3 regions of the Plantibacter sp. RU18 genome follow, and region 3 is predicted to be linked to each of the others. Evidence: predicted binding sites of a transcription regulator. Region 3 holds the regulator's gene; each other region holds the start of a gene.
The links. Region 3 encodes HrcA, which represses chaperone genes, less so after heat shock. Its sites were predicted from a motif close to TTNGCACTCGNNNNNNNCGAGTGCNAA; they were not measured.
Positions count from the first base shown of each region.

Region 1: the regulator HrcA is predicted to act here: its motif matches at 3,462-3,488, upstream of groL (chaperonin GroEL).
Region 2: the regulator HrcA is predicted to act here: its motif matches at 4,870-4,896, upstream of groES (co-chaperone GroES).

Region 1 is NZ_CP159618.1:3,194,881-3,202,687, reverse strand. It holds gene ABMA10_RS15390 (DMT family transporter) at 1-736, shown strand, start outside; gene ABMA10_RS15385 (nitroreductase family protein) at 746-1,294, opposite strand; gene msrB (peptide-methionine (R)-S-oxide reductase MsrB) at 1,291-1,710, opposite strand; gene ABMA10_RS15375 (DUF3263 domain-containing protein) at 1,936-2,238, shown strand; gene ABMA10_RS15370 (LytR C-terminal domain-containing protein) at 2,260-2,832, shown strand; gene ABMA10_RS15365 (cold-shock protein) at 3,119-3,322, shown strand; gene groL (chaperonin GroEL) at 3,526-5,145, shown strand; gene ABMA10_RS15355 (hypothetical protein) at 5,371-6,438, shown strand; gene ABMA10_RS15350 (hypothetical protein) at 6,715-7,807, shown strand, end outside.
Region 2 is NZ_CP159618.1:3,338,119-3,345,925, reverse strand. It holds gene alr (alanine racemase) at 1-151, shown strand, start outside; gene tsaE (tRNA (adenosine(37)-N6)-threonylcarbamoyltransferase complex ATPase subunit type 1 TsaE) at 148-648, shown strand; gene tsaB (tRNA (adenosine(37)-N6)-threonylcarbamoyltransferase complex dimerization subunit type 1 TsaB) at 659-1,288, shown strand; gene rimI (ribosomal protein S18-alanine N-acetyltransferase) at 1,285-1,836, shown strand; gene tsaD (tRNA (adenosine(37)-N6)-threonylcarbamoyltransferase complex transferase subunit TsaD) at 1,833-2,891, shown strand; gene ABMA10_RS16050 (DUF4190 domain-containing protein) at 2,989-3,603, shown strand; gene ABMA10_RS16045 (class I SAM-dependent methyltransferase) at 3,600-4,814, opposite strand; gene groES (co-chaperone GroES) at 4,973-5,269, shown strand; gene rarD (EamA family transporter RarD) at 5,459-6,409, shown strand; gene ABMA10_RS16030 (ABC transporter substrate-binding protein) at 6,597-7,807, shown strand, end outside.
Region 3 is NZ_CP159618.1:2,627,566-2,635,372, forward strand. It holds gene ABMA10_RS12610 (HIT domain-containing protein) at 1-279, opposite strand, end outside; gene ABMA10_RS12615 (16S rRNA (uracil(1498)-N(3))-methyltransferase) at 336-1,076, opposite strand; gene dnaJ (molecular chaperone DnaJ) at 1,078-2,193, opposite strand; gene hrcA (heat-inducible transcriptional repressor HrcA) at 2,248-3,270, opposite strand; gene ABMA10_RS12630 (DUF4870 domain-containing protein) at 3,732-4,058, shown strand; gene hemW (radical SAM family heme chaperone HemW) at 4,179-5,405, opposite strand; gene ABMA10_RS12640 (DUF1990 family protein) at 5,416-6,060, opposite strand; gene lepA (translation elongation factor 4) at 6,057-7,807, opposite strand, start outside.

The DNA of each region.
Region 1 (7,807 bases), 570 kb from region 3:
CTCGGTTCAGCGTCGCGAGATGCCGTGGTGGACCGTCCTGGGCGGCTGCGCAGGAGCATTCCTCGTGCTCTCGCAGGGCCTCACCGCAGCAGCGCTCGGGGTGGCACTGTTTACCGTGGCCGTCGTCGCGGGTCAGACCGCGAGCGGTCTCGTCTTCGACCGCGTCGGGTTCGGCCCGGGTGGTGTGGTGGCGCTGACGGCGCCGCGCGTGCTGGGAGCTGCCGTCGCGTTGCTCGCGGTGGCGATCGCGGTGTCCGGTGAACTCGGGGGATCCATCCCGCTCGGACTGCTCCTGCTGCCGCTGCTCGCTGGCATCGGCATCGCCTGGCAGCAGGCCGTCAACGGCCGCGTTCGCGTCCGCGCCCAGAGCACGCTCGCCGCGACGTTCATCAACTTCGTGGTCGGCACCGTCGTCCTGGTGCTGGCCGCAGTCGTACACGCGATCACCGTCGCCCCGCCCGGACCGCTTCCGGGGGAGTGGTGGCTGTACATCGGCGGTCCGATCGGCTGTGTGTTCATCGCCGTGGCCGCCTTCCTCGTGCAGCACACCGGTGTGCTCATCCTCGGCCTCGGGACAGTCGCAGGCCAGACGCTCAGCGCACTCGCGCTCGACCTCCTGCTCCCCGCAGATGACAGCGGCATCCACCTCACGACCGTGATCGGGACGCTGCTCGCCTTCATCGCGGTCGCGATCGCCTCGATCCGTCGACGCGCACGAGGCACGACGACGGTCTGAGGCGGCACGCTACGGCATGCTGCTGAGGTGCGCCTTCGCGTTGACCGTCTTGCGGCGTCCGGTGCGGGTGCTCGTGGGCTTGCCGCCGACGTAGAGCCATCCCAGGAGTTCTTCGCCCTTCTTCAGGCCGTGGGCCTTGCGGACGGCCTTTGCCCGTGTTGCGCTCCCGGTGCGCCAGAAGACGCCCCAGCCCGCATCGTCGAGCAGCAGGCTGACCATGTGCGCGACACCGGAAGCCGTGGCCTCCTGCTCCCAGGCAGGGACCTTGGACTTCTTGACGCTGACCACGATGGCGAGCAGCAGCGGAGCGCGCATCGGCTTCGTGGACGGATTCGAGTCGCCCTCGGCCTTCGCGAGCGCGCGCCCGAGCTTCACCCGGTCGTCACCGCGGAGCGTGATGATGCGCCACGGGCGGAGCGAGCTGTGATCGGCGACCCGGCCGGCCGCACTGACGATCTGCAGGAGTTCGTCGGTCGACGGGGCCACATCGGTGACCTTCGACAGCGAGCGGCGCTCGGCGACTGCTGTGAGGACGGGGCTCGGAACGGGCTCGGTCACTCGGTCGGCTCGGCGGTGTCCGCCGCTGCGAAGTTGAGTGCGATCGAGTTCATGCAGTACCGATCGCCGGTCGGGGTACCGAAGCCATCGTCGAACACGTGACCCAGGTGCGATCCGCAGTTCGCGCAGCGGACCTCGGTCCGCACCATCCCGAGACTCGTGTCCTCGATGAGCTGGACGGCCTCGGGGTTCACGGATTCGTAGAAGCTCGGCCAACCGCAGCCGGAATCGAACTTGGTACCGCTCTTGAAGAGTTCCGCGTTACAGGCGGCGCAGGTGTACAGGCCAGCGCGCGACTCGTCGAGGAGTTCGCCGGTCCAGGCGCGCTCCGTCGAGGCGCCGCGGAGCACCTGGTACTGCTCCGGCGAGAGTTCCTCGCGCCACTGCTCATCGGTCTTCGACACGTCGTACGTCATGCTGCTCCATTCTTCTCGGTCATCCTACGCGCGGCATCACGGGTCGATGGCCGCACGGGCGCCAGATGACACAACGCTGCAGGTGGCCTGAACCTTCCCGGTGAACGTGCTGCCTCGCCGAGCGGGATGCGGCCCGGGGCCGGGTGGCTGAATAGGATGGACGGACGGCAGACCACTGCCGGATTCCAGCACGCCCGAGCGGCGCTGATCAGCGGAAGGATCACCATGCGTCCAGCATCGGACGAACCGGTCGACGGCAGCGCGGCGCGGCCTGCGAACGCCCTTGCCGAACGGGATCTCGAGATCCTCGAGTTCGAGTCCCACTGGACGCGTCATGTCGGTGCGAAAGAGGCCGCGATCCGTGATCGCTTCTCGCTCTCGCCCGCCCGTTACTACCAACTGCTCGGCGCGCTCATCGACTCGCCGCTCGCTCTCGCCCACGACCCCATGCTGATCAAGCGGCTGCAACGCACCCGCGACGCTCGCCTCTCGGCGCGAGGAGCCTCGGCTCCGCGTCGGAACGTGTGAGCATCACCCGGAGACCACACCATGGCTGAAACCTTTCCGCACGACCGCTTCGACGAGGTCCATGACCTCAAGCGTGTCGGGGCCCATCGCGCACCCGCTCCGAAGGGGCGAGGCTGGATCGCCTTCCTGGTGGCGGTCGTCGCCACGCTCGTCCTCGTCGGCATCGGGACACTCGCACTGTTCGGCCTGAACGACCGGATCGACTTCTTCGGCAGCTCCGCCACGCCGACGGCGACGGAGACACCGACGCCCACGCCCACTGAGGCTGCACCGGTCGTGGACCCTGCGGCGAGCATCCTGGTGCTCAACGGCACCACGACCGACGGCCTCGCGGGCGCAGCTGCTGCGGCGATCGCCGCGGCGGGCTTCACGCAGCAGATCCCGACCAGTGACGCGAGCACCGACGACGTCGCGACGAGTGGCGTCTACTATCAGGATGCATCTCAGGAGGGCGTGGCTCGGGCGATCGCCAACGCACTCGGCGGCGTCCCCATCCAGATCACGGATCAGTACGCCATCCCGGTCGAGGACGGCGAAGCCCCGGTCCTGCGCATCGTCGTCGTGGTCGGCGCGGACTACCAGCCGGCTGCCTGAGCGGTCCAGTCGACTGCACCCAGACGGTTCGCTCGCGCGGCCTGTGTTTCGGGGGTGTTTCCTCCGTGTTGAGTTGTCGTAATACTCCGGCCCGTTTGACGATTTTCGCGTGATTCCTCGTGGTGCTCCGGATTAGTATCTGGAATTGGCCGCTCATCACGTCACGTCACGACCCGCCCCCGGGTCTGTACCGCGACGAGATTGCCGTCGGAGTCCCGACTCCGATCGGCAGGCCCGGGCACGGCAACAGTCGAGCACCGAGAGCACGCAGCAATGGGAGTATGAAATGGCGAACGGAACCGTGAAGTGGTTCAACGCTGAGAAGGGCTTCGGCTTTATCACGGTTGACGGCGACGGGCAGGACGTCTTCGTCCACTACTCGGCCATCGACATGAGTGGATACAAGTCCCTCGAAGAGGGCCAGGCGGTCGTCTTCGAGGTCGGCACTGGCGCAAAGGGGCCCCAGGCCGAGGCGGTACGACTGGCCTAGACGCCGATCTGGGGAGAGATTCCCGCAACGCCGTCCACACGAGTGGGCGGCGTTGTCCTCGTCTCCGGGCGCTTCCCGGGAGTTCGCTCAGGGCACTGGCGCTCACTTGCACTCCCACCCCCTGAGTGCCAGAATCGACTTAGCACTCGCACTCATTGAGTGCTAACAACGTTCATGACGTCCGGGAGGGACGAAAAACACACATGGCTAAGATCATTGCTTTCGACGAGGAGGCCCGTCGCGGCCTCGAGCGTGGACTGAACATTCTTGCTGACACGGTCAAGGTCACCCTTGGGCCGCGCGGTCGCAACGTTGTCCTCGAGAAGAAGTGGGGCGCTCCCACGATCACCAACGATGGCGTGTCCATCGCCAAGGAGATCGAACTCGACGACCCGTACGAGAAGATCGGCGCGGAGCTCGTCAAGGAGGTCGCCAAGAAGACCGACGACGTCGCAGGCGACGGCACCACCACCGCGACCGTGCTGGCACAGGCGCTCGTGCGTGAGGGCCTCCGCAACGTCGCCGCAGGCGCCGACCCCATCAGCCTCAAGCGCGGCATCGAGAAGGCCGTTGCAGCTGTCACGGCCGAGCTCATCGCCAACGCCAAGGAGGTGGAGACCAAGGAGGAGATCGCTGCGACCGCTTCCATCTCCGCCGGCGACACCACCATCGGCGAGATCATCGCCGAGGCGATCGACAAGGTCGGCAAGGAAGGCGTCGTCACCGTTGAGGAGTCGAACACCTTCGGCACCGAGCTCGAGCTCACCGAGGGCATGCGCTTCGACAAGGGCTACCTGTCGCAGTACTTCGTGACCGACCCCGACCGCCAGGAGGCGGTGTTCGAGGACCCCTACATCCTCATCGCCAACCAGAAGATCTCGGCGATCAAGGACCTCCTCCCGATCGTCGACCAGGTCATCCAGTCGGGCAAGCAGCTCCTCATCATCGCTGAGGACGTCGACGGCGAAGCGCTCGCGACCCTCGTCGTGAACAAGATCCGTGGCATCTTCAAGTCGGTCGCCGTCAAGGCGCCTGGCTTCGGCGACCGCCGCAAGGCTCAGCTCCAGGACATCGCCATCCTCACCGGTGGCCAGGTCATCTCCGAGGAGGTCGGCCTCAAGCTCGAGACCGTCACCCTCGACCTTCTCGGCCGTGCTCGCAAGGTCGTCATCACCAAGGATGAGACCACCATCGTCGAGGGTGCCGGCGATGCCGACGCCATCGCTGGTCGTGTCTCGCAGATCCGCAAGGAGATCGACAACACCGACAGCGACTACGACCGCGAGAAGCTGCAGGAGCGCCTCGCGAAGCTCGCAGGCGGTGTGGCGGTCATCAAGGCCGGCGCGGCGACCGAGGTCGAGCTCAAGGAGCGCAAGCACCGCATCGAGGACGCCGTCCGTAACGCGAAGGCTGCCGTCGAAGAGGGCATCGTCGCCGGTGGTGGCGTCGCGCTCATCCAGGCTGGCAAGACCGCGTTCGAGAAGCTGGAGCTCGTCGGTGACGAAGCGACCGGTGCGAACATCGTCAAGGTCGCCATCGACGCTCCGCTCAAGCAGATCGCCCTCAACGCAGGCCTCGAGCCCGGCGTCGTGGCCGACAAGGTTCGTAACCTGCCCGTCGGACACGGCCTCAACGCCGCGACCGGTGAGTACGTCGACATGCTTGCTGCCGGAATCAACGACCCGGTGAAGGTCACGCGCTCCGCGCTGCTCAACGCAGCGTCGATCGCTGGTCTGTTCCTCACCACCGAGGCCGTCGTCGCCGACAAGCCGGAGAAGAACCCGGCTCCGGCCGGCGACCCGACCGGTGGCATGGACTTCTAAGTCCGACCGCTTCACACGCGCAGGGCGTCTCCTTCGGGAGGCGCCCTGCGTTGTTGTTCCAGCACATCGGGGCTGTCCCGAGTGTCGATGCCGTGGCGTGTATGCGTTCCAGCATGTGATGCGGGAACGTGACCTGCGGCGGCATCCGCGCGGCACACACATTCCTATGATTGAGCTATGAGAAGACTCGGGGGAGCCGCGGCCACTGCTGCATTGGTATTGCTGATGACAGCCTGTTCGCCTGGTGCGGCAATCGAGACCGCGTCACCGGCGGCGACGCCCGCACCGACGTCATCCCCGACGCCGACCTGGCCGAGCGCGCTCGGCGACACCAGCTGCGAGGAGCTGATCCCGCAGGATCTCGTCGACGCGACCTTCGGTGTCCCGCTGGTGGCCGGCGCAACAGACCCGGCTCGTGCGGCGTACGGCTCGTTCTGGACGAGCGCCTACGAGTACGCAGGCGGCCTGTCCTGCGAGTGGGGTGCCGTGGATCCGTCCGCGCCGACGGAGGACCGCAACGGTATCGACGGTCCTGACAACTGGCTGGCTGTCGCTGTCGACCTGATCCCGCGGGGTGCGGAAACCTCCGAGCGGATCGCGAGCGAGCTGGGCGGTTCGACGCCCGGCGCGGATCCGGCCGGCGCGTGCGACTTCGGTACATGCTCCGCCGAGATGGTCATCGGCGAATACTGGGTGAGTGCCTTCGCCATCTCCTACGCTGACAGCTATCTGCCTCCGACGGAGAGCGAGCAGGCGGTCTTCGACCACGTCGCCTCTGTCGTCGGCGGTCTTGGCGAGAGCCGATCCCCTCAGCTCCCGGAAGCAGCCTCCTCGTGGCCGTCCGACTGCGAGGGCGTCGTGTCGCGCGACACCCTCGCAGCGACGCTCGAGCTGTCGGCACCCGAGTGGGTTCCTGGATACAGCTACCGGTCAAGCAACCTGCCGTATGGCGCTGTCTTCGGGGCGGGCGGCCAGGCCTGCGGCTTCGCCGGTACCGAATCCGGTCGCATGGGATCGATCGAGACGCTCCCCGGCGCGGGCGTCGAGTTCGCGGTATCGGCAGCCTCTGCGCTGGAGTCACCGAACGTCTCGGCTGTCGAGATCCCGGGTCTGTCGGCCGGCAGTGTGATCGTCCGCATCGACCCGATGGTCGCTGATCGAGCCGATCTGGAGATGAACTTCAACGGGACCTGGGTCGTGATCTCCCTCGGCGGAGCTTCCAGTCTGGGCGATGGGTCGCTGTCCGCCGCCGAGCGGCTGACGGCATTGGCCACAGCCATGGTCGCCAACTGATCCATTGCTCCGAGGCACCGAGCGGCGTCGTCATCGCCGACAAGCCGGAGAAGAACACAGCTCCGGCCGTCGACCCGACCGGTGGCATGGACCTCTCAGTCCGACCGCTTCACACGCGCAGGGCGTCTCCTTCGGGAGGCGCCCTGCGGCGTTCGGCAGGACGCATCAGGGGCAACCCTTGAGGCGTATGCCCTCTGGCGCATTGTGCGAACAGTTGTTGCGGATACGTGATCGGAATGGCATATGTCCACGTTCCTCGTTTCCTATGATCGAGCTATGAAGCGCATCGGGGGAGCGGCAGTCGCCGCCATGTTGGTATTGGGGCTTGCCGCGTGCACGCCGAGTGAGGGGAGGCCCACGGCATCGCCCACGAAATCCGCATCGCCGGAGCCATCTGCGACGGCGAAACCGACCGCACCGGTGAGTTCCTACGGATTCGGGTGCGAGAACCTCGTCCCCCAGGACGTGGTGGTGACCGCGCTTGCGCCAGCAGTGACCCTGGAGCCATCCTTCGCCGATCCTTCCAGTGCGAACCCACTGCTGTGGGCGGCGAACTCACTCGGGGGCCTGCACTGCACGTGGAGCAATGGTGAGTCGAGAAACCAGTCGGAGGGCGGAACGCCGCTCGGCACGGAGCGGTGGGCCGAGATCACCATCCTGCCCGGGTCGCACGCCGACTGGGACGCCTACTTCGAGCGGTGGGCGAACGGGGTGTCAGGCCCGTGGCCGGACTCCACCACGCTGTCCTGCTTCACCCAGAACGGGAGTGTGCTCGGCGTCTGCAGCATCAACTTCCTGGTCGGTGACAGCTGGGTCGACCTGATCATCTACGGTCCGGCCGACAACGCCGCAGCGTCGGACGAGGATGCGGTCGAGGCGGTCACGCCGTTCATCGAGGCGATCCGGGCGGCACTCGAACCGGTCGGCACGGCTCCCCGGTACGCCTGGGGCGGGACGACCCCGGGAGCGAACGCGCTGCCGACGGACTGCGAGGCGTTCGTGCCTGCCGAGGCGATGAGCGAGGCTCTTGGCCAGGAACTCGCGTACAGCTGGGCGCCGAAGAAGCGGCTGTGGAACCGAGGGGTCGCCGCCGACGACTTCGGCGCGCCGGACTGCATCTTCTCCCTGCCTGACAGTGACTCCGCACGCGGTGTCCTGCGGGCGCTTCCGGGCGGACGCTGGGCCTACGAGCAACTGCTCGAATCGCGGATGACCGCGGGAACGGACATCGAGATCGTGACGATAGACGGCCTGGGAGCGCGGGACGCCTTCCTCGAATGCAGCACGAGCCCGTGGGCGACCTGCAGCCTCCAACTCGCGGTCGCCGGGCACTGGTTGCAGGTCCAGGTCGACAACGAGAGTTCCCTGG
Region 2 (7,807 bases), 710 kb from region 3:
CGCCGTCGGAGACGACGTCGTGCTCTTCGGCGACCCGTCGACCGGAGCGCCCCGGGTGGAGGAATGGGCGGACGCGGCCGGCACCATCAACTACGAGCTCGTGACCCGCATCGGCGATCGGGTCGTCCGCACGCCTCAGGAGCGCGCATGACGGACGACGTGCTCACGGACGGGGTCTCGGAAGCCGCGACGCCTGAGGCGATGCACGCGTATGGCGTCAGCCTCGGCGGTGCGCTGCGCGCTGGGCAGCTGCTCGTCCTGACCGGGCCGCTCGGCGCGGGCAAGACGACGCTCACTCGTGGCATCGGCGAGGGACTCGGCGTCCGCGGACCGGTCACGAGCCCCACGTTCGTGCTCGCCAGGACGCACCCGAGCCTCGTCGGTGGTCCGCCGCTCGTCCACGTCGACGCCTACCGCCTCGGTTCGGCCCTCGAACTCGACGACCTCGACATCGACTTCGCCCGCTCCGTCGTCGTCGTGGAGTGGGGTGCCGGGATGCTGGACGGTGTCGTCCCCGAGTGGTTCGAGCTGATCATCGAGCGCCCGACCGGCGCCACCGGACCTGCCGTATCGCCCGAGACGGGCGAGGAACCGATCGAACGCCGCACGCTCACGCTCACGCGGCACACCGGCATCGACCACGGGTAGGCTGGACGACGTGCTGCTGGCGATCGATACATCCGCGGGTTCGAGCGTCGCCGTCGTCACCACGAACGGCGAGGTCCTGGCCGAACGCTCCTCCGACGATCCGATGCGCCACGCCGAGGTCATCGGCAGCCTCATGGTCGGCTGTCTCGAAGACGCAGGCGTCCGGGTCGCGGACCTCACCGGAGTGGTCGCAGGGATGGGGCCGGGTCCGTTCACGGGCCTGCGCATCGGCATCGCGGCTGCACGCACCTTCGGGGTCGGGGCGGGACTCGTCGTGCACCCCGTCGTGAGCCACGACGCGATCGCGCTCGACGCCTACAGCAACGGCTCCGTCCCACCCGACACGGCCTTGCTCGTCGTCACCGACGCGCGCCGTCGCGAGCGTTACTGGACGCGATACGCGGGGCTCGACGCTGCCGGTCTCCCCGTCCGCACCGACGGCCCGGCACTCGCGAAGCCTGACGACGTTCCAACAGACGATGCCGTCCGACGTGATGCCACGCTCGTCCCGGGTGGCGCCCTCGGCCGAGTGGCAGCCCTCCTGCTCGCCATCGGTGGTGGGTTCGCAGGAGACGAACCGCTCTACCTCCGCTCGCCCGACGTCACCCTCTCCGCCGGGAGCAAGCGGGTGACCGCGTGACCTGGCTCCTCCGTCGGGCCGGTGCCGCCGACGTCGACGCGATCATGTCCATGGAGCGCACCGTCTTCGTCAACGACGCGTGGTCGACCGACATGATGCGTTCGGAGCTCGAATCGCCGCACGGCTATTACCTCGTCGCCACCGATGCCGACAGCGACGGCAGCATCGACGACCCCTCCGAGCTCGCCGGCTACGCAGGCCTGTTCGCCCCGTCCCGCTCCGACGACGCCGACATCCAGACCATCGCGGTCGCCGAGCGTGCGAGGGGCCGAGGCCTGGGGCGCCTGCTCATGCAGTCGCTCATCGAGCAGGCGCGGCAGCAGGACACCGCACAGGTGTTCCTCGAGGTCCGAGCGGACAACCCCGTCGCCATCACCCTGTACCGGAGCCTCGGGTTCGAGGAGTTGGGCGTCCGGCCAGGGTATTACCAGCCCGACGACGTCGACGCCATCGTGATGCGGCTCACGGTCCGACCGAGCTCCCCGTCGCTCGCCCACGGACGGCCGCACGAGGATCACACCGACCAGCCCACCGGGAGCACCGCATGAACCGCGACGAACCGCTCGTCCTCGGCATCGAGACGAGCTGCGACGAGACGGGCGTCGGCATCGTCCGAGGGCACCGGCTGCTCGCGAACACCATCGCCTCGAGCATGGACGAGCATGCCCGCTACGGCGGCGTCGTGCCGGAGGTCGCCGCACGCGCCCACCTCGAGGCGCTCGAACCGACAATCACGACGGCGCTCGCCGAAGCCGGTGTCGAGCTCGCCGACCTCGACGCGGTCGCGGTCACCAGCGGACCCGGACTCTCCGGGGCGTTGATGGTCGGCGTCGGTGCTGCGAAGGCGCTCGCCGTCTCGCTCGGCAAACCGCTCTACGCCGTGAATCACCTCGTCGGGCACGTCGGCGCCGACGTCCTCGACTCGGAGGACGGCACGATCGAGTACCCGACGATCGCCCTGCTCGTCTCGGGCGGACATACCTCGCTACTCCTCGTGCGCGACCTCGTGTCGGACGTCGAGCTCCTCGGTGAGACCATCGACGACGCTGCGGGGGAGGCGTTCGACAAAGTGGCCCGCGTGCTCGGCCTGCCGTACCCGGGAGGTCCGCAGATCGATCGGGTCGCCGCGGACGGCGACCCGAAGGCCATCCGTTTCCCCCGAGGTCTCAGCCTGCCGAAGGACATGGAGCGCCACCGGTACGATTTCTCCTTCTCCGGCCTCAAGACCGCCGTCGCGCGCTGGGTCGAGGCCAAGCAGGACGCGGGCGAGGACGTGCCCGTCGCCGACGTGGCCGCGAGCTTCCGGGAGGCCGTCGTCGACGTGCTCGTCACGAAAGCGGTCAAGGCATGCACCGATCTCGGCGTACCGAGGCTGCTCCTCGGCGGCGGCGTGATCGCGAACGCCCGACTGCGTCAGGTCGCGCTCGAGCGCACGGCTGCGGCCGGCATCGAGCTGCGCATCCCGCCGCTCCAGCTGTGCACCGACAACGGCGCGATGATCGCAGCATTGGCCGCGCAACTCATCTCGGCCGGGCGTGAGCCGTCCTCGCTCGACTTCGGCGCCGACTCCACCCTGCCGGTGACCGAGATCCAGGTGCACTGAGCACGATCGGTCACCACCGGGCGTGCCTGCGCCCCGAGCGTTCCGACCCGGAGCGCATAGGATGGGCCGACACCCGGCCATGAGCAGAGGAGCGGCGATGGACCAGCAGCAGCCTGACGGACGAGCGCAGCAGCCCCCGGTGCCTCCCGAGCTGCGGGGTCCTCCGCAGCAGGCTCCGCAGACGCCGTACGTCCAGCCGGAGCCCGCCCGACAGACGCAGCCAGGGCAGACGCAGGGGACGTTCCCGACTCCAGCAGCGTGGCAGCCCGCGCCACAGCACGCTTCGCCGCAGCCGCAGCCGCAGCCCAGGCAGTCTCCGTACGGGACATCGCCGTCTGCTCCGCCTGCAGCCTGGCAGGGTGACCACGCCACCTATCTGCAGACCGTCCCGACGGCCGTCTATCAGGCACCGAGTCAAGGCGGGTATCCGAGCTATCAGCAGGCGCAGGCCGCAGCGCCCGCCACCGGCACCGGCCGGAGCACCTGGTCGCTTGTGCTCGGCCTCATCGGTCTCGTCATCTCGATCTTCGTCGGCTGGGGGTTCCCTCTGTCGATCACGGCGATCGTCATGGGGTTCGTCGCACGGCGTCGCGAGCCGCTGGGACGCGGGCGTGCGCTCACCGGAATCGTGACCGGGTTCGTCGGACTGCTCTGCTCGGCGGGCTGGTTCGCCTACAGCATCGTCGTCATCATCGGATACGTCTCGACCTAGTCGTCGGCGGCACTGTCGGTCGGGTGCACCCGTTCGATGAGCAGCGCTGCGTGTTTCCCGGCGACGCGGGTGAGGATGATCGTGCCCGACCGCTCACCCCGCAGGGAGAGCCGTTTGCGGTAGGCGGCAGGATCGACGTCCACTCCGCGCTTCTTGATCTCCAGGATGCCGATGCCGCGCTCGCGCAGTGCGCGTCGGAGCACCTTCTCATCCATGGGGAGTCGTTCCAGCACGCGGAACGTGGTCGCGAAGGGCGAGGACGTGGCCGAGTCGGACGTCAGATAGGCGATGCCTGCTCCGAGCATGCCGGCCTCGAGCTGTACGGCGAGATCGCCGATGAGTCTCGCGCGGATGACGGAGCCGTCGGGCTCGTGCACGTACTCACCCAGCTCTCTGACCGGGGCGTCGTCGGCGTCCTCGTCGGCGTGCAGTTCGTGGTGTGCACCGTCCGCGACCAGGAGCGCGGAGCGCCGGATGCCGGGACGGGCGAGCTGGCCGAACCACAGCGTCATCTCGACGAGCTGCCCGTCGACGGAGACCCACTGCGCCTCGGCGTCCTGCGGGATGAGCGATCGATCGAAGCCCGGGCCCAGTTTGACGCCGACCGGCAGCCGCGAGGCAGCTGCGAACACGAGGTCGAGCGACGGGGTGTAGTCGGACGCGCTCGCGAGACGACTGGTGTCGGTGTGCCCGACAGTGCGGCGCGCCGGATCGAACCATGCGGCGTCGAAGCCGTCGAGTGAGATGTCCTCCGCGGCCTCGTTGCGCACGGTGGCGGTCGGGAAGGGGGCGAGGTTGTAGCTCGCGATCGCTGCGGTCACCTCGTCGACGTCGACTGCGGTGACCTCGAGGTCGAGCGACGCCATCGCCATCGAGTCGGCGCCGATGCCGCTGCCGAGGTCGGCGATCTGTCGGAGTCCTGCCCGCGCGAAGCGCCCGGCGTGCAGCGCGGCGACGGGGAGACGCGTCGCCTGCTCGAGTCCGGCCTCGGTGAAGAGCATCCGGCCGGCGAAGGGGCCGAACTTGCCGACCGCCTTCTGACGGAGGCGCGACTGCGTGAGCACCGCCGCGACGAGTTCGGGGGAGTGGCCCTCCTTGCGCAGCCGTCCGACGAGGCGGACCGCCTCGTCCTTCGTGGGGTACGGCGGGAGGGAGTCGAGCAGTCGAAGGCCCTCGGCGGTGAGGAGCTCGACGAGTTCCGAACGTTCCACGGTCAGCGGGTCTCTGCAGGAACACTGTGCATCCGGTAACGGTAGCAGCCGCTCATTGGCACTCGCATTGCGTGAGTGCCAGAACATGCCTAGACTGGAATCAGCACTCTCGCAGTGTGAGTGCTAACCACGTCTTCGTTTCAGGAAAGAGGTCAACCGTGTCGGTCTCCATCAAGCCGCTCGAGGATCGCATCGTCATCAAGCAGGTCGAGGCAGAGCAGACCACCGCATCAGGTCTGGTCATCCCCGACACCGCCAAGGAGAAGCCCCAGGAGGGCGAGGTCGTGGCGGTCGGACCGGGTCGCATCGACGACAACGGCAACCGCGTTCCTCTCGACGTCGCCGTCGGCGACAAGGTGATCTACTCCAAGTACGGTGGCACCGAGGTCAAGTACGCCGGTGAGGACCTCCTGGTCCTGTCCGCGCGCGACGTCCTCGCCGTCGTCGTCCGCTAGTCACCAGCGCACGAATTCCGCGGCATCACGCCGCCCCACAGCCCGAATGGCACTCGCCGTTCGGGCTGTGGCCGTTTAACGCGGATGCCCGATCTCCAGCGGGTCTAGCCTGGACGGGTGCAGAACCCCAGTGATCCAGCCGCCGTCGACATCGAGCCGTCCGCCGGAGCCGTCGCTGGTGTTGATGACATCCGCTCAGCGGTCGCGGTGCCGCGTCAGGGCAGCCGGTCTGGGCTCATCTCGGCCGTCGTCGCCTACTGCCTGTGGGGCGCCCTGCCCCTGTACTTCATCGCGCTCGCCCCCGCCGGAGCGTTCGAGGTCGTCGCCTGGCGCATCCTCTTCTCACTCGTCTTCTGCGGCGTCCTCATCATCGCCACCCGGTCCTGGCGTCGACTGCTGGGGATCCTGCGCCAGCGCCGCATCGTCCTGACGATGGGGCTCGCGGGGGCCCTCATCTATGTGAACTGGCAGACCTACGTCTACGGCGCGCTCAACGGCCAGGTGGTCGAGGCCTCACTCGGGTACTTCATCAACCCGATCGTCACGGTGTTCCTCGGCGTGTTCTTCCTCCGGGAGCGCCTCCGGCCCGCGCAGTGGGTGGCGGTCGCGGTGAGTGTCATCGCCGTGCTGGTCCTCGCCGTCGGACACGGAAGCGTGCCGTGCATCGCACTGATCCTCGCGTTCTCGTTCGGCCTGTACGGGTACATCAAGAAGTTGGTGGGGGCTTCGGTCGACGCGGTGTCGGGCCTGACGCTCGAGACCGCGTGGCTGGCTCCGGTCGCGGTGGCGCAACTGATCGCCGTCGGCGTCACCGGAGGCCTGACGATCGGAACCGAGGGGGTGGGGCACACGCTGTTGCTCGTCGGCGCCGGCGTCATCACGGCCGTACCGCTCCTGTTGTTCGCGGCGGCGGCCCGCAGACTGCCGCTCACCTGGATGGGGTTCATCCAATACTTCGCCCCGATCATCCAGTTCATCGTCGGGGTCGCCGTCCTGCACGAGGCGATGCCCCCGGAGCGGTGGTTGGGCTTCGGGCTCGTCTGGCTTGCGCTCGCTATCCTCACCGTCGACGTGCTCGTGGCAGGGGCGAGATCGCGACGCAGCACTCTTGCGCGCCAGAGCGGGTCGCAGACGGCCTGAACGCGTGATTCCAGCGTTGATCGCGCGACCAAAGCAGGAAAGGTGCAAAAAACTCGCTTCTGAGGTAACGATTTGGTCGTGTTACACGCTTGTAACGTCAACGTCATTGTCCAGCGCACCTGCAGCGGATAACTTGTCACAACGGCAGCCCCTGGAGCTGCCACTCTTCTGACAAGCAAGGAGTACCATGAGCGTCTTTTCGAAGGCCACGGCCGGTCGATCACGCCCTCGCGCCATCGTTCTCGGTGGCATCGCTCTGCTCGGGGCCAGCGCGCTGGTCCTCAGCGGTTGCGCCTCCGGCGGTAGCGATGACAGCGGCAGCAGCAGCAAGCCCGCGGGCGACCTGACACTGAAGCTCGGCACGGCGTTGCCACAGACCGGTAACCTCGCGTTCCTCGGCCCGCCCGAGGAGGCCGGTGTCGGTCTGGCCGTCAAGGAGGTCAACGATGCCGACCTTGGGATCAAGATCGACCTGACGCTCGGCGACTCCGGAGACTCGGACAACAAGGCGTACGCGACCGAGGTGCCCCGTCTGCTGTCCGCAGGTGTCACGGCCATCATCGGTGCCGCATCGTCCGGTGTGTCGAAGCTGTTCATCGACGAGGTCACTGGCGCAGGCGTCATCCAGTTCTCGCCGGCCAACACCTCGGCCGACTTCACGACGTGGGACGACAACGGTCTGTACTGGCGGACGGCGCCGTCCGACGTGCTGCAGGGCGAGGTGCTCGGCAACCTGATCGCAGAGGACGGCAACGCCACCCTCGGCATCATCTACCTGAACGACTCGTACGGCACCGGCCTCGCGAAGTTCACCAAGGAAGCGTTCGAAAGCGCCGGCGGCGAAGTGGTCGCCGAGCAGTCGTACAACACCGGTGACACCTCGTTCGATGCGCAGATCAGCGCGGTCAAGGCCGAGAACCCCGACGCGATCGCGTTGATCGCGTTCGAGGAGACGAAGACGATCGTTCCTGGTCTCGCGGGCTTCCCGACCGACAAGATGTACTTCGTCGACGGAAACCTCGCCGACTACAGCGCAGACTTCGCTCCAGGCACCCTCACGGGAGCCAAGGGCACGCTGCCGGGTCTCGACACCGCGAAGCTCGGTGACTTCACGGACCGCCTCCAGGCCTTCGTGAAGGACGAGGGCGGCGAGGAGCTGAAGGACTACAGCTACGCGGCTGAATCCTACGATGCGGTCATCCTGCTTGCGCTCGCTGCCCTCCAGGCTGGCTCGACGGAGGGCGCCGACATGGCGGCCGAACTCCAGTCCGTCTCCGGTGGCAAGGACAAGGGCGAGAAGGTGACCACCTTTGAAGAGGCTGCGAAGGCCATCGCCGACGGCAAGAAGATCGACTACGACGGCAACTCCGGTCCGATCACGTTCGATGAGAACGGCGA
Region 3 (7,807 bases):
GGCGGACTCCCCCGTGTTGAACACGAGCCGGAACTCGCCATCGGTGCGCTTTGCCGCCAACGAAGCCGCAACCTCGACCATCTCGGCGAGCAGGGAGGGGTCGCCGGCCGCGAGCTCGACGACGTTCCGGTACTCGGCCGTCTTCGGGACGATGAGGAGGTGCACCGGCGCCTGGGGGGCGATGTCGGCGAAGGCGATCACGCGCTCCGTGTCGGCGAGGAGGGTCGCGGGGATCTCCCCCGACACGATGCGGCTGAAAACGGACGGCGCTTCACTCATGGGGTCCATTCTACGGTTCGGCCGGTCGATGTCCCGCTGTCGTCGGACAGGAGTGTTCACCAACGCCCGAGCAGGACGTTGAGAGCTGCGATGGCCGAGGGGCCGGCGGTCGACGTGCGCAGGACGCCAGAACCGATTCTGACCTCGGTCGCACCGGCCGCCTCGAGCCGTTCGCGTTCAGCGGGCGAGATACCGCCCTCCGGCCCCACGACCAGCACCAGTTCCTCTGAGTCATGGAAGACTGCACGGTCGAGTTCGGAGAGGGAGAGCGCCGCGGTCGGTTCGAGCACGAGGACCGTGCGTCCGCTGACGAGGGCCGTCATGCCCTTGGCGTCGACGACCTCCGAGACCTCCGGCACGCGCGAGCGGATCGACTGCTTCGCCGCCTCGCGGACGATGAGCTGCCACCGCTCGCGACCCTTGGCCGCCTTGTCGCCCTGCCACCGCGAGATGCTGCGCTCCGCGCCCCACGGCACGATCCGGTCGACGCCGAGTTCCGTGGCCGCCTGGATCGCGAGTTCGTCCCGGTCGCCCTTCGCAAGGGCCTGCACGAGCACGAGTGACGGGCGGGTCTCGGGGTGCACGACCACCGAGTCGACCCGGATCTCGAGCTCTCCGGGCTCGCTGCGCACCACTGTCCCGGTCGCGATCAAACCTCGACCGTTGCCGATCGACGTGGTCTCCCCGACCCGCAGACGGCTCACCGAGACGGCATGCTTGGCCTCAGGCCCACGCAGGACGACCGAGTCACCGACACCGGTCGACTCGAGGTCCTCGCGGAAGTAGAGCGAGCTCATCTCAACCGTGGAAGCGATCGCGGATCTTCGCGAACAGCCCCTGCTGGAAGGCAGCGAGGCCAGGAGCGCCCTGCCGTCGACCGGAGGCGAAGCTCTTGATGAGCTCGCGTTCCCGGTGGTCGAGCTTCGTCGGGGTGATGACCTGCACGCCGATGCGCAGGTCGCCACGGCTGTTACCGCGCAGGCGCGTCACTCCGCGATCCTTCACGGTGATGATCTCGGAGCTCTGGACGCCGGGCTTGAGGTCGACCTCGACGTCGCCGTCAAGAGCATGCACGGTGACCTGGCGCCCCAGGATCGCGTCCGTCATGGGCACCTCCAGCGTGCACAGGAGGTCGTCGCCGTCGCGGCTGAAGACATCGTGGTGCTTGACCTTCATCTCGAGGTAGAGGTCGCCGTTCGGGCCGCCGGCCGGCCCGACCTCGCCGCTGCCGGGCATCTGGAGACGCAGGCCGGTGTCGACACCCGCGGGGATGTCGACGGAGACGGTGCGACGTGCGCGCAGACGCCCCTGCCCCTGGCAGGTCACGCACGGAGTCGCGATGATCGTGCCGTAGCCGCGGCAGGTGCCGCACGGGGCCGAGGTCATGACGTTGCCGAGGAGCGAGCGGACAGCACGCTGGATGCTGCCCGAACCGCGGCAGATGTCGCAGGTGACGGGCGAGGTGCCCGGCTGGCAGCAGGAACCGTTGCAGGTGCCGCAGAGCACGGCGGTGTCGACCTCGAGGTCCCGATGAGTGCCGAAGATGACCTCGTCGAGGTCGAGTTCGACCCTCAGGAGTGCGTCCTCACCGCGCGAACGGCGCGACTTCGGGCCGCGCTGCTGCCCGCCTCCGCCGAAGAAGGTGTCGAAGATGTCGCCGAAACCGCCGAAGCCCGCATCGCCGCCGCCGAAGCCGCCTGCCTGAGGACCGAGGTCGTACTGCTGGCGCTGCTTCGGGTCGCTGAGGACGTCGTAGGCGTGAGTGACCTCTTTGAACCGCTCGGACGCATCGGAACCGGGGTTCACGTCCGGGTGCAGCTCGCGTGCCAGGCGACGGTAGGCCTTCTTGATCTCCTCAGGCGTCGCCTCCTTGGCGACGCCGAGTGCTGCGTAGTGGTCGGGGTAGTCAGCCACAGAGGGCCTTTCGTTCGAGGTGCGGAAGGTGTGCGGGGACGGGACGAGGGTTCATCACTCGGCGTCGAGGGTGCGGGACAGGTATCTGGCGACGGCGCGGACAGCCGCCATGTTGCTGGCGTAGTCCATTCTCGTCGGGCCGAGGACACCGAGGCGTGCGATTTCGCCACCAGAGGAACGGTAGTCGCCGACGAGCACGCTCGTCGTCTCCAGGCCGAACGAGGCGTTCTCGCGGCCGATGCTGGCGACGACGCTGTCCCGCTCGGCCTCCATCTCGCCGAAGAGCCGGAGCAGGACGACCTGCTGCTCGATCGCGTCGAGCACGGGGTAGATGCTGCCGGGGAAGTCGTCCTCGGTGCGGGCGAGGTTCGCAGCCCCCGCCATGACGAGACGGTCCTGGCGCTGCGCCGAGAGCTGCTCGCGCACGGCATCGACGATGCGCGTCGCGGCCGGGCGGTCGCGTTCGGCGATGAGCTCAGGCACATCGCCGAGGGCGTCGTGCGCTTCCAGCAGTGGCCGACCGGCGACGGCCTCGTTGCACTGCGTGCGGAGGCGACCGATGAGGACGTCGTCGACCGATGCCTCCGTCTCGACGAGCCGCTGTTCCACGCGGCCGTTGTCGAGGATGATGACGGCGAGCACACGGGTCGGGGTGACGCTCACCAGCTCGAGGTGACGGACCCGAGCGCGGGAGAACATCGGGTACTGGACGAGTGCCACCTGGTTCGTCAGCTGTGACAGCAGACGGACCGTGCGGTGCAACACTTCGTCGAGGTCGCCGGAGGCGCCGAGGAAGGTCTCGATCGCGGTACGCTGCGCGTTGCTGAGGGGGCGACGGTCGGCGAGATGGTCGACGAACATCCGGTAGCCCTTGTCCGTCGGGACCCGACCGGACGAGGTGTGGGGCGCTGCGATGAGTTCCTCGTCCTCGAGCTGCGCCATGTCGTTTCGGATGGTCGCGGCCGAGACGCCGAACGAGTGTCGATCGACGATGGTCTTCGACCCGACGGGTTCGCGGGAGGCGACGTAGTCCTGGACGATGACACGCAGCACTTCGAGACCGCGATCCGACACCATGTCGATCCCCTCTCCTGCCGCGTCTGCGCACCGACCATCAGCACTCGAACACCCTGACTGCCAATCATATCCTTGCCTGTCGGACGCCATCCCTTGCGCGCCGCACAACAGCGGGAATACCGTTGGCCGCAGGCGAGGGGCCCGATCAACCGACCAATGGTGCGCTACGCTCTGCTGGACCAATTGAATATCCCAATCCGTGAAAGGTGCGAAGATGTCTGATCCGAATGCTCAGCCGCCCGTCGACCCAGCCGCCGGCGGTTCGGTTCCGCCGGCCGGAGATGGCTCGACGCCGCCGCCAGCAACCCCGCACACCCCACCAGCTGCTCCCCAGGAGCCCCCCGGCAGGCGCCTACCCACCGCCGCCCGCCGGTGGTTATGCACCACCGCCGCCCGGTGCCGGTGGCTACCCGCCCCCGCCAGGAGCTCCCCAGTACCAGCAGCCCGTCGCGGCCCAGCCCATGAGCCCGTCGGATGAGAAGCTCTGGTCGACGCTGATCCACATCGGCGGGATCTTCTTCTCGTTCCTCCCCGCGCTCATCGGCTACCTGGTCCTCAAGGACCGCGGCCCCTTCGTGAAGGCGCACACGCTGACGGCGCTGAACTTCCAGCTCACCATGCTGATCGCCTCGGTCGTCGGCTCGATCCTGACGTTCATCATCATCGGCATCTTCATCCTGATCGCCGTCGGTGTCGTCGTGGTCGTGTTCAGCATTATCGCCGCCATCAAGGCGAACAAGGGGGAGCTGTACAGCTACCCGCTGTCGATCCAGTTCATCAAGGCCTGATCAGCGGAACGGCTCAGCCGTCACGCAACAGCCCCGTCCGGTTCGCCCGGGCGGGGCTGTCTCGTTTCCGATCAAGCGCCGGAGCGGATCAGTGCAGGTCTCAGGGTGTCCTGGCGCGGCTCAGTCGCCGACGAGGCGGCGGACGACGGCATCAGCGAGCAACCGCCCCCGGCGAGTCAGTTCCAACCGGCCGAGGAGCGCCTGTCGGGCATCGACGAGCTCTTCGGCGATCAAGCCTGCGACGGCCGTCCGCGCCTCCGGTGCCAGCGTCCGGATCGCGATCCCATCACGTGTGCGCGTCAGCAGCAGGATGCGCTCCAGCTCCCGGGTCTCGTCGTCGAGCGTCTCTCGACCGGCAGCGGGAGACTCCCCCGCCGCGATGCGCTGAGCGTACGCGGCCGGGTGCTTGACGTTCCACCAGCGGACACCGCCGACATGACTGTGGGCTCCCGGCCCGACGCCCCACCAGTCCTCCCCCGTCCAATAGGACAGGTTGTGACGCGAGCGGTGCGCGTCGTCCCTCGCCCAGTTGCTCACCTCGTACCAGCCGTAGCCCGCCTCCGTGAGGAGGTCGTCGGCCAGCTCGTACATGTCTGCTTGGAGGTCCTCGTCGGGGGTGCCGACCGCGCCGGAACGGATCTGACGCGCGAGTTTCGTGCCGGGCTCGACGATGAGCGAGTAGGCGGAGACATGGTCAGGTGCGCAGGCGATCGCGGTCTCGAGCGACACGCGCCAGTCGGCCAATGTCTCGCCCGGAGTGCCGTAGATGAGGTCGAGGCTGACCTCGAGGCCAGCCTCCCGCGCCCAGCGCACGACGAGCGGGACCCGCGCCGGATCGTGGGTGCGCTCGAGAGTCGCGAGCACACTCGGCACCGCGGACTGCATCCCGAAGGACACCCGGGTGAAGCCGGCGTGCTTGAGCGTCTGCAGGTAGTCGGCGTCGACGGAATCGGGGTTCGCCTCCGTCGTCACCTCGGCGCCCGGCGCCAGTTCGAAGTTGCCGGTCACACCGGCGAGCATGCGCACGAGGTCGGCTGCCGGAAGCAGCGTGGGCGTCCCGCCGCCGAAGAAGACCGTCGACACGGGCCTCGGCGGCACGTCCGACGCATCCAGCGCGGCGCGCCCGAAATCAAGCTCGCGCACCGCTTCGTCCGCATAGTCGGACTGTTTTGCGCCACGGAGTTCCGTCGCAGTGTAGGTGTTGAAGTCGCAGTAGCCACAGCGCACCCGGCAGAACGGGACGTGCAGGTAGACCCCGAACGCCCGCTCATCGGATCCGATCGCGGCGGACGCCGGCAGGAGTCCGTCGACCGGCGCCGGATCGGCGAGCGGGAGTGCGCTGGGCACGGGCCCTCGCTCAGACGCCGCGCGACGGCAGCAGCGCGCGCAGGTAGGCGTCGTTCATCGTCTTGCGTCGACGCTTCGCTCCGACGAGCTTCGCCGCACCCTTGGTCGGGCGGAAGAAGGAGCGGACGACGATCCAGACGGAGTCGTCCTCGCGCTGTTCGATCGTGAACGCCTGCTCCCCGCTCTCCGGGTCGCCCGCCATCGTGCCGAGCGCAAGGCTGACCTGGCTGGGCTCCTCGGTCACCGAGATGACACGGTGCGGGCCGACGAGCGGCTCACCGCCGACCGACCCCGCGAAGACGACGGTCGTGCCAGGCGTGATGAACGGCGTGCCGTCCTCCGCGAAGCGCTGCTCCTCGTGCGTCTCGATGGCCTCGATTGCCGACCCGTCTTCGGCGAAGGCGATGCCGCCGTACTGCACACCCGTCCCGGGGTGCACCTCGACGATCTCGACACCGCACGCACGGTGGAGACCCCAGGTGAGGAGCGCACTCGTCGCCAGGGCGAACCGCTCGTCGCCGCTGCCGAGCCGGAACTCGTCCTCCGACGGCACATAGCCCTCCGGCGGATACTGCAACAGGTCTGTCCGCTGCGTCGCGCCGACAGCCGCGTAGTCGACGGCCTCGTCCTCGAACGAACTGCGACGCCCGGTCACTTCTTGTCCTTGGTCTCGACGTCCCCCGAGAGAGCGGCGATGAACGCCTCCTGCGGGACCTCGACCTTGCCGACCATCTTCATGCGCTTCTTGCCCTCCTTCTGCTTCTCGAGGAGCTTCCGCTTGCGGGTGATGTCACCGCCGTAGCACTTCGCGAGGACATCCTTGCGCATCGCGCGAACCGACTCGCGGGCGATGATACGCGCACCGATCGCGGCCTGGATCGGCACCTCGAACTGCTGACGCGGGATGAGCTTCTTCAAGCGCTCCGTCATCAGCACCCCGTAGGCGTAGGCCTTCTCGCGGTGGACGATGGCACTGAACGCGTCGACCTGGTCACCCTGGAGGAGGATGTCGACCTTCACGAGGTCGGCGGCCTGCTGGCCGGAGGGCTCGTAATCGAGCGAGGCATAGCCCTGCGTGCGGCTCTTGAGGTGGTCGAAGAAGTCGAACACGATCTCGCCGAGCGGCATCGTGTACCGGAGTTCCACACGGTCTTCACCGAGGTACTCCATCCCGAGCAGCGCGCCGCGCCGACTCTGGCAGAGCTCCATGATCGTTCCGACGTAGTCCTTCGGCGCGAGGATGCCGACCTTCACCATCGGTTCTGTGACCTCGAGGATCTTGCCGGACGGGAACTCGCTCGGGTTCGTGACGACGACCGTCTGCTTGTCCTCGGTCTTCACCTCGTACGTCACCGACGGTGCCGTGGCGATGAGGTCGAGGTCGAACTCGCGTTGCAGTCGCTCGGTGACGATCTCGAGGTGCAGCAGACCGAGGAAGCCGACCCGGAACCCGAAACCGAGCGCGACCGAGGTCTCCGGTTCGTAGTTCAGGGAGGCGTCCGACAACTTCAGTTTGTCCAGGGCGTCGCGCAGGATCGGGTAGTCGCTGCCGTCGATCGGGTACAGACCGGAGAACACCATGGGCTTCGGGTCCGTGTAGCCGGGCAGCGCGTCGGTGGCCGGCTTCATCGCGGTCGTGACCGTGTCGCCCACCTTCGACTGACGGACATCCTTCACGCCGGTGATCAGGTACCCGACCTCGCCCACTCCGAGACCCTTCGTGGGCGTCGGCTCCGGCGAGCTCACACCGATCTCGAGGAGATCGTGCACCGCGCGCGTCGACATCATCTGGATTCGTTCGCGCGGGCTCAGCTGACCATCGATCATTCGGACGTAGGTGACGACACCGCGGTACGTGTCGTAGACGGAGTCGAAGATCATCGCGCGAGTGGGCGCGTTCGGGTCGCCGACGGGGTTCGGGATGCGGCCGACGACACGGTCGAGGAGGTCCTCGACGCCCATGCCCGTCTTCCCGGACACGCGCAGGACGTCCTCGGGCTTGCCGCCGATGAGACTCGCGAGCTCCTTCGCGTACTTGTCGGGGTCTGCGGCGGGCAGGTCGATCTTGTTGAGCACCGGGATGATCTCGAGGTCGTTCTCGAGGGCCAGGTACAGGTTGGCGAGGGTCTGCGCCTCGATACCCTGCGCCGCGTCGACCAGGAGGATCGCGCCCTCACACGCGGCGAGGGAACGCGACACCTCGTAGGTGAAGTCGACGTGGCCCGGCGTGTCGATCATGTTCAGGGCGAAGGTCTCGCCGTTGAGTGACCACGGCATGCGCACTGCCTGGCTCTTGATCGTGATGCCGCGCTCGCGCTCGATGTCCATGCGGTCGAGGTACTGGGCCCGCATGTCGCGGTCGGAGACGACTCCGGTGATCTGCAGCATGCGATCGGCCAGCG